Regions from separate parts of the Pseudenhygromyxa sp. WMMC2535 genome, predicted to be linked through region 1. Evidence: riboswitches for the same ligand, from Rfam matches in the RefSeq annotation. Region 1 holds a riboswitch; the other holds the start of a gene.

Region 1 (7,011 bases):
GCGGCTCGAGCCACGCGAAGCCCTCGTAGTGAAACAAGAACGCGGGCTCGCAGTAGTGGGTCCACGCCCAGCCCTTCCACATGTAGCGCGCCGCGTCCCAGGCCACGGCGAGGCCGAAGCTGACGCGAAAGAGGGCGAGGGCCGAGCCGTCCTCGGGCGCGCGCAACCAGCCCCCGAAGCGCTGAAGTCGGGAGCGGATCGAGTCCCTCACCCGCGCATTGTAGCGGCGCGCGATCGAGGCGAGTGCGCGCTGCGAAGGCGCTCGCTGCGATCACGCTGTCTCCAGGCGCGACTCACAGCCCCGCGCGCGCTGCGAGCTCGCCGAACATCGCCTGGGCCCGCGCGGCGAGCTCGGCCGCGTCGATCCGCGTCAGCTTCCCGCCTCGCTTGTGCACGCGCCCGTCGATGAGCACCGTGTCCACCCAGGCCGTGGTCGCGTGGTGGGTGAAGGTCTTGGCCCGGTCCAGCCCGAGGTGCGCGAGCGCTGGCGGCCGCAGGGCGACGATGTCCGCCGGACCGCCGACCTCGAGCCGCCCGACGCCAGGGATGCCCAGGGCCTCGCCACCGCCGCTCGTCGCCCAGCCGAGCACGCGCGCGTCGGCGCCGACGCGCTGCGCCTCGCCGAGGGCGTCGAGCAAGTTGGCGCTGAGCTTCATGACCTCGAAGAAGTCTGCCCGGCTGGCCAGGACCAGGTTGTCGACGGACAGGCCGACCTTCACCCCGGCGTCGATCATCGCGAGCAGGCCCGGGAAGCCGTAGCCCACGGCGGTCTCGGTCCACGGGCTGATGAACACGGGCGAGCCGGCCTCGGCGAGCATGGCGTAGTCCTCGGGCCGGGCGTGGGTGGCGTGGACCAGCTGCACGTCGGGGCCGAGGCGGCCCTCTTCGTACATCAGGGGGATGTTGTGCTCGTCGGCCGCGGCCCGCTTCGAGGCGACGTGCGCGGTGATCGGGACGCCCAGGGCCCGCGCGCGATCCCACTCGGCGCGCCAGACCTCGCCGGCGCTGCGGTCGGGGCCGCGGGCGGCGATCCCCACGTCGATCAAGCTGCCCTGGATCCCCTCGACTTGGGCGAGCATGGCCGCGACGGTGTCGAGATCCATGATCTCGTCCTCGCCCAGGCTCTGGCTGTAGCCGCAGGAGAAGCGCCCGCGCACCCCCGAGCGCAGCTGGGCGTCGAGCTCGGCCGCGGCGTGCTCCGGCGAGCGGACGTTGTGCGCCCAGTTGTTGACCGTGGTGATCCCGCTGGCCACGCACTCCGCCAGGCCGAGCTCGACCCCCAGGGCGCTGGCCGCGGGCGTCCAGACCTTCGCCAGCGCGCCCATGGACGGGTAGAAGCCGCCGAGCTGACTGTTGTCGGCGCCGCGAGCCAGGGAGTTCCACAGGTGAAAGTGGGTGTCGACGAAGCCCGGCAGCAGCCAGCAACCGCGCAAGTCCAAGCCAGGCTCCCCAGCGCCCGCAGACGACGGCGCGCGCTCGATGGACACGATGCGCCCCTCGACCACGCGCAGGTCGTAGCTGCCCTCTTCGCCCTGCGGGGCGAAGATCGCGGGCACGCGGGCGCCGGTCAGCAGCCAGCTGCGCCCCTCGAGCGCGGCCGGCTCGACCTGGTTCGCCTCGCCAGGCGCGGGTGCCGGGGGCTCGGGACACGCGCCACGGGAGCGGCCCCCGCAACCCGACATGCTGGCGACCAACGAGGGGGCGGCGAGGCCGAGCTCGAGAAAGGCGCGTCGCTTCATGGCTTCGACATAGCGCCAAAGCGAGGCTCGCACCAACCTCGCGTCGCGCTCAGTCGAGCGGAGGCACCGCCGTGGTCTTGCCCTGCGCGTCGAGGGCGACGAGCACGAACTCCCCGCGCGTGGCCAGCTCGCGCTGTCCGCCGAGCAGGTCCTCGGCCCAGACCTCGACGACCACGCGCATGGAGCTGCGGCCGGTGTCCACGAGCGAGGCGATCAGCTCGAGGAGCTGGCCTTGCTTGACCGGGCGCCGAAAGTCCACGCGGTCGCTGCTCGCCGTGACCACGGTGCACCGACACCAGCGCGAGGCGACCACGAAGGCGGCCTTGTCCATGAGCGCGAGGGCCTGGCCGCCGAACAAGGTCCCGTAGTGGTTGGTCTGCTCGGGGAAGACCATCTCGATCATCCGGCACTCGCGGACCTGGCCCGGGCACGCGGGCTCGCTGCGTTCTGAATCAGAAGTCGACATCGAGGGCGACGCTCCCTTCTACCGCGTTTTGATAGGCCGAGACCCGGCGCTCGAAGAAGTTGGCGAGCTCCGGGATGTCTTGCAAGGCCATGAAGCTCAGGGGGTTTTGCGCGCCGTAGCGCGGCGGCAGGCGCAGGCGGACCAGGCGCTGGTCGGCGCAGTACTCGAGGTAGCCGCGCAGGTCGGCCACGGTCAGCCCCGCGACGCGGTGCGCCGTGCCCTCGAGCAGATCCCGGGCGAACTCGGTCTCGCAGTCCACGGCCTCCTCGATCATCTCGACGATCTGGGCCGCGAGCGCGTCGTCGAAGAGCGCCGGGGACTCGCGGCGGATCACGTCGACGACCTCGAAGGCGAATTCCATGTGCCCGCTCTCATCGCGGAACACCCAGTTGGTGCCCGCGGCCAGGCCGTGAAGCAGGCCGCGCGAGCGCAGGAAGTACACGTAGGCGAAGGCCCCGTAGAAGAACAGGCCCTCGGTGCAGGCCGCGAAGCAGATCAAGTTGAGCAAGAAGGTGCGCTGGTCCTCGGCGCTCTCGAGCCGCTCGAGGCCGGCCATCGGCGCCTGCCAGCGCGCGCAAAACTCGGCCTGGGCGCGGATCGAGGGGATGTTCTCGACCGCGGCGAAGGCCGCCTCGCGGGCCACGGGGTCCGGGACGTAGGTGTCGAGCAAGGTCAGATAAAACTGCACGTGCAGCGCCTCCTCGTAGAGCTGGCGCGAGAGGTACATGCGCGCCTCCGGGGCGTTGAGGTGGCGGTACAAGCTGAGCACCAGGTTGTTGGCGACGATCGAGTCCCCGGTCGCAAAGAAGGCGACCAGGCGCTCGATCAGGTGGCGCTCGGCCGGGCCCATGCGCTCACGCAGGTCGCGGAGGTCCGTGGAGAAGTCGACCTCCTCGACGGTCCAGGTGTTGCGGATCGCCGCCCGGTAGCGCTCGTAGAAGCTGGGGTAGACCATCGGGCGCAGCGTCAGGCACTGGCCGGGGTCGAGGAGGTGGGCGGGGCGATGGTGGTCGATCACTGGCAGGCCTCGCAAAGCTGCGGGTTTTCGAGGTCGCAGGCCTTCGCCTGCAAGGTGGTCTTGGCGATGCGCGTCGCCGGCCGCGAGCGCAGGTAGTAGGTGGTCTTGAGCCCGGCCGTCCACGCGTAGAAGTACATCGAGCTCAGCCGCGCGATGTCGGGGGTCTCCATGAACAAGTTGAGCGACTGGCTCTGGTCCACGAAGGGCGCGCGGGTCACTGCGAGATCGAGGAGCGCGCGCATGGGCAGCTCCCAGGCCGTGCGAAAGCGCCGGCGCAGCGCCGCGGGGATCCGCGAGATCGCCTGGATCGAGCCCTCGTTGGCCTTGAGCGCGTCGATCATCTCGGCGTCCCACAGCCCCAGGGCGCGCAGCTCCCGGACCAGGTGGCGGTTGATCTGCACGAACTCCCCCGACAGGGTCTCGCGCTTGATGATGTTGCTGATGATCGGCTCGATGCACTCGTAGCACCCGGCGATCGAGGCGATCGTCGCCGTCGGGGCGATCGCCACGAGCAGCGAGTTGCGCAGGCCGTGGGCGGCGATCTCGGTCCGCAGCCCGGACCAGTCGAGCTCCCTGGACAGGCTCACCTCCCAAAGGTCCGGGTGCAGGGCGCCGTCGGCCACCCGCGTCTCGGGGTAGGCGGGGTGCGGGCCGTGGTCCCGGGCGAGCTCGCAGGAGGTCCGCAGGGCGTGAAAGTAGATGTGCTCGGCCACGCGCCGCGCGACGTCCTGGGCGGCCCTGGAGTCGAAGTCGAGGCCGAGCATCAAGAGCATGTCGGCGAAGCCCATCACCCCGAGGCCGATCGGTCGCCAGCGCTGGTTGGCGGTCTCGGCCGAGGCGATCGGGTAGTAGTTGATGTCGATCACCCGGTTCAGCGCCCGGGTCGCGGCCTCGACGGTCTGGCGCAGCTTGTCCCAGTCGACCTCGAGCCCGCCCTCGCCCTCGCCCTCGCCCTCGCCCTCGCCAGTGGTCAGGTGGTGGGCGAGGTTGACCGAGGCCAGGTTGCAGACCGCGGTCTCGTCGTCGTTGGTGACCTCGAGGATCTCGGTGCACAGGTTCGACAGGTGCACCGTCCGCCCGGGCCGCGCGGTCTGGTTGCAGGTCGCGTTGGACCGGTCCTTGAAGCACATCCAGCCGTTGCCGGTCTGGGCCAAGGTCCGCATCATCCGCCCGTAGAGCGCCCGCGCGGGCAGCTGCTTGGTCGCCAGGCCGGCGCGCTCGGCCGCCTCGTAGGCGCGCTCGAATTTCTCGCCGTAGAGATCCACGAGGTGGCGCACGGCCTTGGGATCGAAGAGGCTCCACATCGCGTCGGCCTCGACCCGGCGCATGAAGAGGTCCGGGATCCAGTTGGCGATGTTGAGGTTGTGGGTGCGCGCGTACTCGTTGCCGGTGTTGTCGCGCAGCTCGAGGAACTCCTCGATGTCGGCGTGCCAGGTCTCGAGGTACACGCAGCACGCCCCCTTGCGCCGCCCGCCTTGGTTGACCGCCGCGACCGAGGCGTCGAGGGTCTTGAGCCAGGGCACGATCCCGTTGGAGTGGCCGTTGGTGTCGCCGATCAGCGAGCCGCGGCTGCGGATCCGCGAGTAGGAAAGGCCCACGCCGCCGGCGAATTTCGAGAGCTGGGCGACGTCGGTGTAGCGCGCGTAGATGTCGAGCAGGTGGTCGCGGGGCGAGTCGAGCAGGTAGCAGCTCGACAGCTGCTCGCGGCGGGTGCCGGCGTTGAAGAGCGTGGGTGAGCTCGGCAGCAGGTCGAGGCGGCTGTAGCGAGTGTAGAGCTCGAGCGCGTCCTCGACCTGCTCGGACAGGGCCGCGGCCACGCGCATGAAGAAGTGCTGGGGGGTCTCGAGCACCGCGCGGGTCCGCGGGTGGCGGAGCAGGTAGCGGTCGTAGACGGTGCGCAGGCCGAAGTAGTCGAAGCCCGCGTCGCGCCCGGGGTCGATCGCGGCCTGGAGCGCGGCGCCGTGGTGGCGGGCGTACTCGAGCAGGCGCTCGTTGATCAGCCCGACGCGGTGCATGGCCTCGATCCCGTTGACGAAGCCGGTGATCCCCGCCCCGCCGACCTCGAGCTCGATCACCCGCGCCAGGCAGCGCGCGGCCAAGCTGGCGTACTCGGGCGCCTGATCCACCCGCGCGATCGCGGTGTGGGCGAGCAGGTCGTAGTGCGCGCGGGCGTCGGCCCCGGGCGGGAGCCGGCGCGCGGCCGTGTCGATCGTCCACTCGAGGTCGACGTGGTCCAGGCCAGCCGCGAGGCGGCGAAGCTCGGCATCTGCGACCGGCGGCGCAGCCGGCGAGAGGGAGTCCGAGGCGGCGGTGAGCGCGGGGTCGGGCTGAGTCGGGGAGGGCGTGCTTGCTGTCGGCATGTGCGGCGTCGTGGTCGCGAAGACGGCAAGCAGGCAGAGTCCACCGCGAGATGCTTCGGGTGCCTGTCGAACCTGCGCCCCCGCGGGCTGTGAAGCAAAGGGGGTCGAGGGACGGGCACACCAGAGGTGAACACCGGCACCGTGGGCCTCCCCCGAGGCTTCAGGTCGAGCCGACCCTGGTTGTCTCCCAGGATCGAGCGAAGGCAGGTCTTCGGACTCACGAGCGCGACTTGGCGTCACCTACACCCCTGGCTTCCCGGCCGTCGCCAGTGCCTGTCTCGGGGCTTCGTTCTCGTTCACCGCTGCGGGGCAGCTCCGGATTCGCACCGGATTCCCTCTTGATTCACGGCCAGGCCGTGAACCTTCGCGGGCACAACATATGGGGGGTGCCCAGCCCTTGTCAACAACATGTTGTGGTCCGAAGCGGGCGGCACGCAGTGACGGAACGAGGCTGAACACCGCGGCAGCGTCTCTCGAAAGCTCCCGCCAAACCATCCAGGAGCCCGGCCAGCAACCCGGCCAGCAGCCCGGCGGAGCCAGCGCCAATCTCCATGTTTCCAGAGCGCACCGATGCCATGTTTTCATATTGATATTTCGAGCTCATCGAATCGACTAACCACATATCGACCGAGTTCGGATATCGTGCCCGAGATAGACACGACTGGATAGACAAATGGCGAACCCCACCTTGCCCCAATATGCCAACGCCACTCAAGCCGCCGAGCGTCAGCGCGCGCTCGCCTGGGCCAGGACGCAGTACACCTGGTCGCACTCGCACAGCTACGAGTACGACGGCCAGACCCTGGTCTTTCAGCCCATCGCCGTGCTCGAGGTCGACGATCAGCACCCCTTGCCGCCCAGCCAGCAGCTCAACGCGGTCCAGATCCTCGACATCCTCGACACCGGCCTCGACCTGCTCAGCAACATGGTCGTCAACGTCACCAACCTGTTTGGCGTGGGCGCCGTCGCCCTCGATCCGCCGCCGCCGGCCGACTTTCAGATCGGCGACGCGAGCTGGCGCGACGCGACCTTGAAGAAGATCCGCGGGCGGATCGAGCACGCCCTCGACGAGGTCGTGGAGATCATCGACGACGTCCGCGCCCTCCGCGAGGCCCCCGACGAGGTCAAGACCTTCGTCGACACCCTCGAGGAGCAGCGCGAGGCCCTCGAGGAGCTGACCAAGGACGTCCACGACGACGTCACCAAGGGGGGCAAGCGCGGCGCACAAAGGGAGCACCTCGATCGCCTCGGCTCGATCTTCGAGGACATCATCGAGGCGCTGATCCACTCGGGCCTCGAGCAGGCCGGGCTCTATGGTCCAGCGACGGCGCTGCGCGATTACGCCGATCAATTCCAGACCGTCGTGGTCCCGGACGTGGTCTCCCAGACCATGTCCGACGCCCTGTTCGCGCGCATGCGCGTGGCCGG
Region 2 (7,011 bases), 1.2 Mb from region 1:
GGTGTTCGCCCGGCTCGAGGCGCAGGCGCGGGGTCTCGGGGGCCGCGTCGCCCTCGAGCGCCTCGACCTCCTCGCTGCCCTCGGCGATGGTGTCCTGTGCCAGCCCTTCGTCGAGGGTCTCGTCTTGCTGGCGGTCTGCGGAGAACACCATTTCGAGGTCATCGTAGTGACCCAGGTCCAGGTCAGGAAGGGGCGCGTGATGCCATTGAGCGCGCAATCACAGCAGCGCCATGCTCATGGGCGGCAAGCCCACGGGCAGCGGGGACTCGGGGAGCTCGGTGACCGAGTCCTCATTCAGGTCGAATACCCGTACACCGGAGTGGCCGATCGTGGTGTCTGCAAAAAAGGCTCGGGGGCCAGTGACCTCTAGTGCGCCAGTGACACTATGCAGATCTTCGAATGTGGGGATCAGCGCGTGGTCGTCGAGGGATACTCGCCATAGTGTGAATGACGCGAAGTCCTCGCTGGCTGCGCTGATCCACGGCCGTCCGAGGGCGTCCACGCCGAGATCCGCGAGCTGGAGCCGACCCAGATCATAGGCGGCGAAGGCGGCCGGGTCCATGAGCCATTCGCTCGTTCCTTGCCGTAGGTCAATTCGTTCGAGCCCGGATCCGAGCATGAGAATGACCCCCGGCCCACCCAATTCTGGGGGGGCTGGCACCCAAGGACCGATGCCCGCATTGAGCAAGGTGATCTCGTCGCCGCCCGGGTGGTCGGGGTCGAAGTCGAAGAGTGTGGGGATCTCGCCGTCCACCTTCAGAGGGATCAGCGCGGCGTCGCCGGTCGGCGCCCAGGTGCTGCGGTCGATGCGGTTGGCGCCCACGAACACGAGCGCGCCACAGGCGACGATCTCACCGAGCTCGGGGATCTCGTCGGCGTCGGCGAAGGCGCGAAGATCGACGGCGAGGTCGAAGCGCGCCCGCGCGGCGTCGAGGGTGGGGAAGCGCAGGCGCTGGAGCTCGCCGGCGCCGAACAGGCTGACCCAGGCGCTCGCGCCGTCGGGGCTCAGGGCGAGGTCGTAGGCGTTGGCGCTGGCCGAGGTCGCGCTCGCCGGGGTGATCGCAACTTGCTCGAGGAGCGCGAGCGCGTCGCTCGAGTCGAGCTCGTCGAGCCAGTCGAAGCCGTAGCGGTTGATGACGAACACGCGGCCGCGCTCGACCACGGGCACGGCGTCGGAGGAGGCCATGGCCAGGTCGGCGCGGACCTCGAGGCTGTCGAGGTCGATCAGCCCGACGGCGCCGGTGTTGAAGTCGGTGCTCGTGACCACGAGCTGCGTGGGCGCGGGGGCGGGGCTCGGGCAGTCGTCGACCTCGGGGTAGCCGGCGGTGAGCTCGGCCTGGATCAGCGTCGGCGGCTCGGCGGCGCTCGGGGCCTCGTCGCTGGTGCAGGCCGGGCTCGCGCAGGCGAGGGCGCAGGCCAAGGTGGTCGGGCGGCGAAGGGAGGGGAGAGGCGGATCGGCGCGCATCGTGATCATTGCTTTCGGGGGAGGTCGAGGTCGACGCGCAGCGAGCCCCACACGCTGCGGCCCGGAAGGGGGAAGCCGATGAAGTCGCTGATCCCCGCGGGGTAGGACTGCGTCGGCCCGAGCGCAGGGGTGATGGTGGTCTGGCGCAGGTTGCCGAGGTTGCGGACCTGGACGCCCAGCTCGACGCGGTCGGCCACGCGCAGGCTCAGGCCCGCGCCATGGAGCAGGCGCGGGGGCAGCTCCACGCGCCCCGAGAGGTCCAAGGTGTTGCCGGCGATCCACTCGAGCTCCCAAAACACCCGCGGCTCGAAGCCGACGCCGGCGCGGCCGAGGCGAAAGCGGTGGCCGCCGGCCGGGCGGGCGAGCAGGCTGTGGCGCGGGCGCCCGGGCAGGGGCTGGCCGTACTGCTCGGCCTCGGGGCTCTCGTTGCGGCTGTCGAGCAAGGTGTAGGCGAGGTCGAGGCTCAGGTCGCGGTCCCAGGCGCGCAGGCTCAGGCCAGCCTCGAGGCCGCGGACCCGCGCGCCGGCGACGTTTGTCGGGCGGATCACCGGGCCGCTGCGCACCCACTGGATCAGGTCCTCGCTCCAGGTCGCGAAGCCGACGACCTGGGCGAAGAGATCCACGGCCCCGCCGAGATCCTCGAGGTCGAGGATCAGCCCGCCGTCGACCTTGGTGCCCTGCTCCGGGCGCAGGCCCTCGTTGCCGACGAGGTAGCCGCGGTCGCCGAAGAGCTCGAAGAGCGTCGCAAAGCGCAGGTATCGGCCGACGCTGGCCCGGGCCTCGAGGCCCTCGACGAGCTTCAGCTTGCTGGCCAGGCGCGGCGACCAGCCGAGGACCACGCTGTCGCGGCCGGCGTCGTCGACCTCGCCCTGGCCCTCGGGCACGGCGAAGTTGCTGGCGGCCAGGTCCACGCGCAGCGCCGGGGAGATGGCCCAGCGCCGCGAGAACAGCCACTGCTCGAGCTCGACGCCCAGGCCCAGGCTGGTCCGCCCGCGGGTGGCGTCGCCGGAGGCGAGGACCTGAGCGTCCCCGCTCCCGTCTCCGCTCCCGCTCCCGCTCCCGCTCCCGCTCTCATCGCCGTAGCGCTCGTCGATGGTCACGCGCTCGCCCCGGGCCTCGGCGCTGAGCTCGAGCCACGCGCCGCGCCACAAAGGGGCGCGCAGTCGCGGGGAGATCCAGCCCTCGAAGCTCAGCGCGCGCTGGTCGTTGGCGGCCAGGCCGACCTCGCCGCCGAGGTCGCGAAACAGCCGGTCTTCCACGGCCAAGCTGGCGATCCACTCGACGTAGCCCCCGGGCCCGAGGCCGTCTCGGCGCACGCGGGTGACGTTGCGCAGCGAGGCCGTGCGCCCGCGGGCGTCGGCGGCCGGGGCCGCGGCGGTGCCCGGGATGCCCTGGGTCTTCCACCACCCGAGCAGCTGCGAGGACACGCGCAGGTGATCACGGCGATGATCCACGCGCAGCTGGGCGAAGAGCCGGTCGTAGTCGTTGTTGAGGCGCCGCGAGTAGCCGTCGTCCTCGGGGATCAGCGGGGTGTTGGCGTCGTCGTAGTAGGAGAAGTCGCCGCGCGCGCCCGCGTAGCCGATGCGCGCGGCGATCGACAGGTCGGGGCGCAGGGCGTGGGCGTAGCCGGCCCGGGCCTCGCGGGCCAAAAACGAGCCGAAGCCGCCGGCGAGCCACAGACGATCGTCGCCGCGGTGGACCTCGCCGACGAGATCCATGACGCCGCCGATCGCCGCCGCGCCGTAGCGGGCCGGCGCGTGGCCGCGGTGGAGCTCGATCCGGGCGAGGGCGTCGAGGGGGACCGCGCCGAGATCCACGACCCCCGAGAGGCTCCCGCTCAAGGGCGCGCCGTCGAGGAAGATCGGGACCTGCAAGCTCGTGCTGCCGCGCAGCGAGACCGCGCTGAACTGACCCAGGCCGCCGATCGAGCGCACCGTGACCCCCGGCGCGCGGCTGACCACGCTGGCGAGGTCGTCGGCCGCGGGTCGCCCGGGCTCGCTGGCGAGGTCGATGGCCGTGACGAAGCCGAAGCTGCGCCGGCTGAGGTTGCGCTGGGCGGCGAGGCCGTCGCCGCGCTCTCGACCGACGACGACCTCGGTGCGATAGGGCGAGGCGCTCGGGCGACTCGCGGAGCCGGCGTCGCTGCGTGTGTCCGGAGAGCTGGGCGGGCTCGAAGAGCCGGGCGGGCTCGGAGTCTCCAGCGCGCCTGGAGCGTCTGGAGCGCTCCCGGGCGAGATCTCCGGGGCGCCCTCGCTGGCAGCGTCGCTGCCTGGCGCGTCTTCGGCGGCGGCGGGCGAGGCGGACGCCGCGAGCAGCCCCATGCACGGCTCGGCCGCAGCGGAGGCGGTGGCCGAAGAGGATGGTGCGAGCGCGAGCGCGCACGCGATACGCATGAGGACCAAGGCGAGGGGCTCCCGTCTCACCGATGAATGGGGCGCGGGAGGCAGGTCTCCTGGCTCGCGGGTCGTTCGTCTTCGGCGCCTTCCCAGGTCTCCCCAGTGGCTCGGATGCCTCGACGTCGCCGCTCACAGTGGCGGGAGCCGCCCCGGATTCTCACCGGGTTCCCTCTTCGCCGCTCGCGCGGCACCGCCCGCGCTCGGGCGTCTGACGGCTTTGTTTCGCACAAAAGCCCCTTTCGCGTCCAGCGCCCCGTGAAGATCCCCGTCTTCGTCGCCGGCCCGCGCTCTCGCCACACCCGGGGCCTTCGGCGTATATCCCAGGACCCGACATGCGCACGCCCTTTTTCGCTCTGACCCTCGCCCTGTCGGCCACCGCGCTGACCGCCTGCCACCCCAAGACCGACGCATCACCCGTGAACGACCCAGGCACCAAGACCCAGACCGAGGGCGAAGACAACCCGCTCCTCGTCGCCAGCAGCTTGCAGTACGAGGCGCCCGCCTACGACGCCATCGAGTTCGCCGACTTCCGCCCGGCCTTCGAGCGCGGCATGGAGGCACACAGCGCCGAGATCGCGGCGATCACCAGCAACGAGGAGCCGCCCAGCTTCGAGAACACCGTGGTCGCCATGGAGCGCGCCGGGGCGATCCTCAACCGCACCGCCGACGTGTTCTTCAGCCTCACGGGCACGGTCTCCAACGATGAGATCCGCGCGCTCGAGGCCGAGATGGCCCCGCTGCTCTCGGCCCACGGCGACTCGATCGTCCTCGACCCCGCGCTCTTCGCCCGGGTCGAGGCGGTCTACGAGGGCCGCGACTCGCTCCAGGGCGAGGACCTGCGCCTGGTCGAGAAGGTCTACGAGGACTTCGTGCGCGCCGGCGCCAAGCTCGACGAGGCCGCCAAGGCCGAGATCCGCGAGATCAACGCCGAGCTGTCCAAGCTGACCACGCAGTTCTCCCAAAACCTGCTCGCCGCCGGGAAGGCGGGGGCGGTGGTCGTCGAGGACAAAGCTCGGCTCGCGGGCCTGAGCGAGAACGACATCGCCGCCCTGGCCGCCGCGGGCGAGGCCGCCGGGATGCCCGGCAAGTACGTGATCAACCTGCTCAACACCACGCAGCAGCCGGTGCTCGCCAGCCTCGAGGACCGCGCGCTGCGTCAGCAGATCTTCGAGGCCTCGGCCGAGCGCGCCGCGCAAAACGGCCCGGTGCTCCTGCAGATCGTCGAGCTGCGCGCGCGCAAGGCCGCGCTGCTCGGTGAGCCGACCTGGGCCAACTACGTGCTCGGCGAGCAGATGGCCAAGACCCCCGAGGCCGTGCTGAAGATGCTCGACGACCTCGCCCCGCGGGTCGTCGACAAGGCCAAGGCCGAGGCCGAGGCGATCGAGAAGGCGATCGCCGCCGACGAGCAGCGCTTCGAGCTCGAGCCCTGGGACTGGGCCTACTACGCCGAGAAGGTCCGGGCCAAGCAGTTCGACCTCGACGAGAACGAGGTCCGCGCCTACTTCGAGCTCGAGCGCGTGATGAAGGACGGGCTGTTCTTCGCGATGGGCGAGCTGTTCGGGATCCGCTTCGAGGAGCGCACCGACCTGCCCACCTACCACCCGGACGTGCGCACCTTCGAGGTCTTCGACGCCGACGGGACCAGCGTCGGGCTGTTCTACGCCGACTACTTCGCCCGCGAGGGCAAGCGCGGCGGGGCGTGGATGAACGCGATCGTCGGCCAGAGCGAGCTGCTCGGCCGCAAGCCGGTGATCGTCAACGTGCTCAACGTGCCCAAGCCGCCCGCCGGCCAGCCCACGCTGCTGACCTTCGACGAGGTCGGGACGATGTTCCACGAGATGGGCCACGCGGTCCACGGGCTGTTCTCGGAGGCCACCTACCCGAGCCTCGCGGGCACGGCGGTGCCCCGCGACTACGTCGAGTTCCCCTCGCAGTTCGAGGAGGACTGGGCCATCGACACCAAGGTCCTGGCCAACTTCGCCAAGCACTATCAGACCGGCGAGGCGATCCCCCCCGAGCTGCTCGACAAGCTGCTCGCCTCGCGCGAGTTCAACCAGGGCTTCGCCAGCCTCGAGTACATCGCCGCGGCCTTGCTCGACATGGAGTGGCACATGATCCCCGCCGACGCGAAGATCAGCGACGTCGACGCCTTCGAGCACCAGGCCCTGGCCAAGCACGGGGTGGACTTCGCCCCGGTGCCCCCGCGCTACCGCTCGAACTACTTCGCGCACACCTTCGCCGGCGGCTACTCGGCTGGCTACTACGCCTACCTGTGGACCGAGGTCCTGGCCGCCGACGCCTTCGCCTACATGGGCACTCAGGGCGGCCTGACCCGGGCCAACGGCGACCGCTTCCGCGAGCTGATCTTGTCCAAGGGCAACACCGTCGACCCCATGACCCAGTACGTCAACTACCGCGGTCAGGAGCCCACGGTCGACGCGCTGCTGGTCCGCCGCGGCCTCGTCGACGAGTGATCCCGGCGCAGGGCCGGCGCTCGGCCGGCGCTCGGCCGGCGCTCGGCCGGCGTTGGGGTTGTCGCGCCGCGAGTGAATTGAAGACGCGCCCGGTCCTGAGGACCGGGCGCGTTTTTCATTGGGCCCTGCGGCCTACTCGTCGTCGACGACGAGCTTGATGTCCACCGGCGGGTTCTCGAGGTCGGAGATGTTCGCGACCTTGATCCGCTCGAGGGCGATCGAGTAGACCCAATCCTCCATGAAGATCGAGCGCTTGACCCTCGAGTTGGACTTCGTCCACCAGTTGTTGCACTTGTTGGTGTAGTTGTCCAAGGTCTCGGGCTCGTCGTGGGGGACGCCGCCGAGCAGCTTGAAGCCGTCCTCGGTGGTCACCTGGTAGACCAGCAGACCGCTGAAGGTCATGATGTCACCATAGTCGCCGCCGCCGTTGCTCTCCTCGCAGATCGTCATCGGCACGGCGAGCAGGTCGCGGGCCTTGAAGTAGGTGAACGCGAGGTGGTTGGTCGCGGCGTCCGAGGTCGAGCCGCGGGTGCCGATGATCTCCTTGTGGGTCAGGGTCGGGTTCTCGAGATCGGTGTTATCGATGATCTGGAGCTGGAGGCCCTGGAAGTAGGCGAACGAGTCCATGTCGTCCGCGTCGTAGCCCATGGTCAGGAGGTGATCCTCGTCCATGGGG

What was found. A riboswitch is a leader RNA that binds a small molecule or an ion and turns the genes downstream of it on or off. The one in region 1 is predicted to bind cobalamin.
Region 2: another riboswitch for cobalamin. It lies ahead of G6O69_RS06995 (TonB-dependent receptor); the one in region 1 lies ahead of G6O69_RS11865 (ribonucleoside-diphosphate reductase subunit alpha).

What each region holds. Positions count from the first base shown of each region.
Region 1 covers NZ_JABJWV010000001.1:3,086,663-3,093,673, reverse strand. Annotated here, with positions in the region: gene G6O69_RS11885 (HTTM domain-containing protein) at 1-211, opposite strand, end outside; gene G6O69_RS11880 (amidohydrolase family protein) at 294-1,739, opposite strand; gene G6O69_RS11875 (acyl-CoA thioesterase) at 1,789-2,205, opposite strand; gene G6O69_RS11870 (ribonucleotide-diphosphate reductase subunit beta) at 2,192-3,160, opposite strand; gene G6O69_RS11865 (ribonucleoside-diphosphate reductase subunit alpha) at 3,220-5,583, opposite strand; cobalamin riboswitch at 5,768-5,964, opposite strand; gene G6O69_RS11860 (lipoxygenase family protein) at 6,257-7,011, shown strand, end outside.
Region 2 covers NZ_JABJWV010000001.1:1,860,139-1,867,149, reverse strand. Annotated here, with positions in the region: gene G6O69_RS07005 (serine/threonine-protein kinase) at 1-151, opposite strand, end outside; gene G6O69_RS07000 (hypothetical protein) at 218-1,465, opposite strand; gene G6O69_RS06995 (TonB-dependent receptor) at 1,471-3,858, opposite strand; cobalamin riboswitch at 3,890-4,071, opposite strand; gene G6O69_RS06990 (M3 family metallopeptidase) at 4,194-6,335, shown strand; gene G6O69_RS06985 (beta-propeller domain-containing protein) at 6,468-7,011, opposite strand, start outside.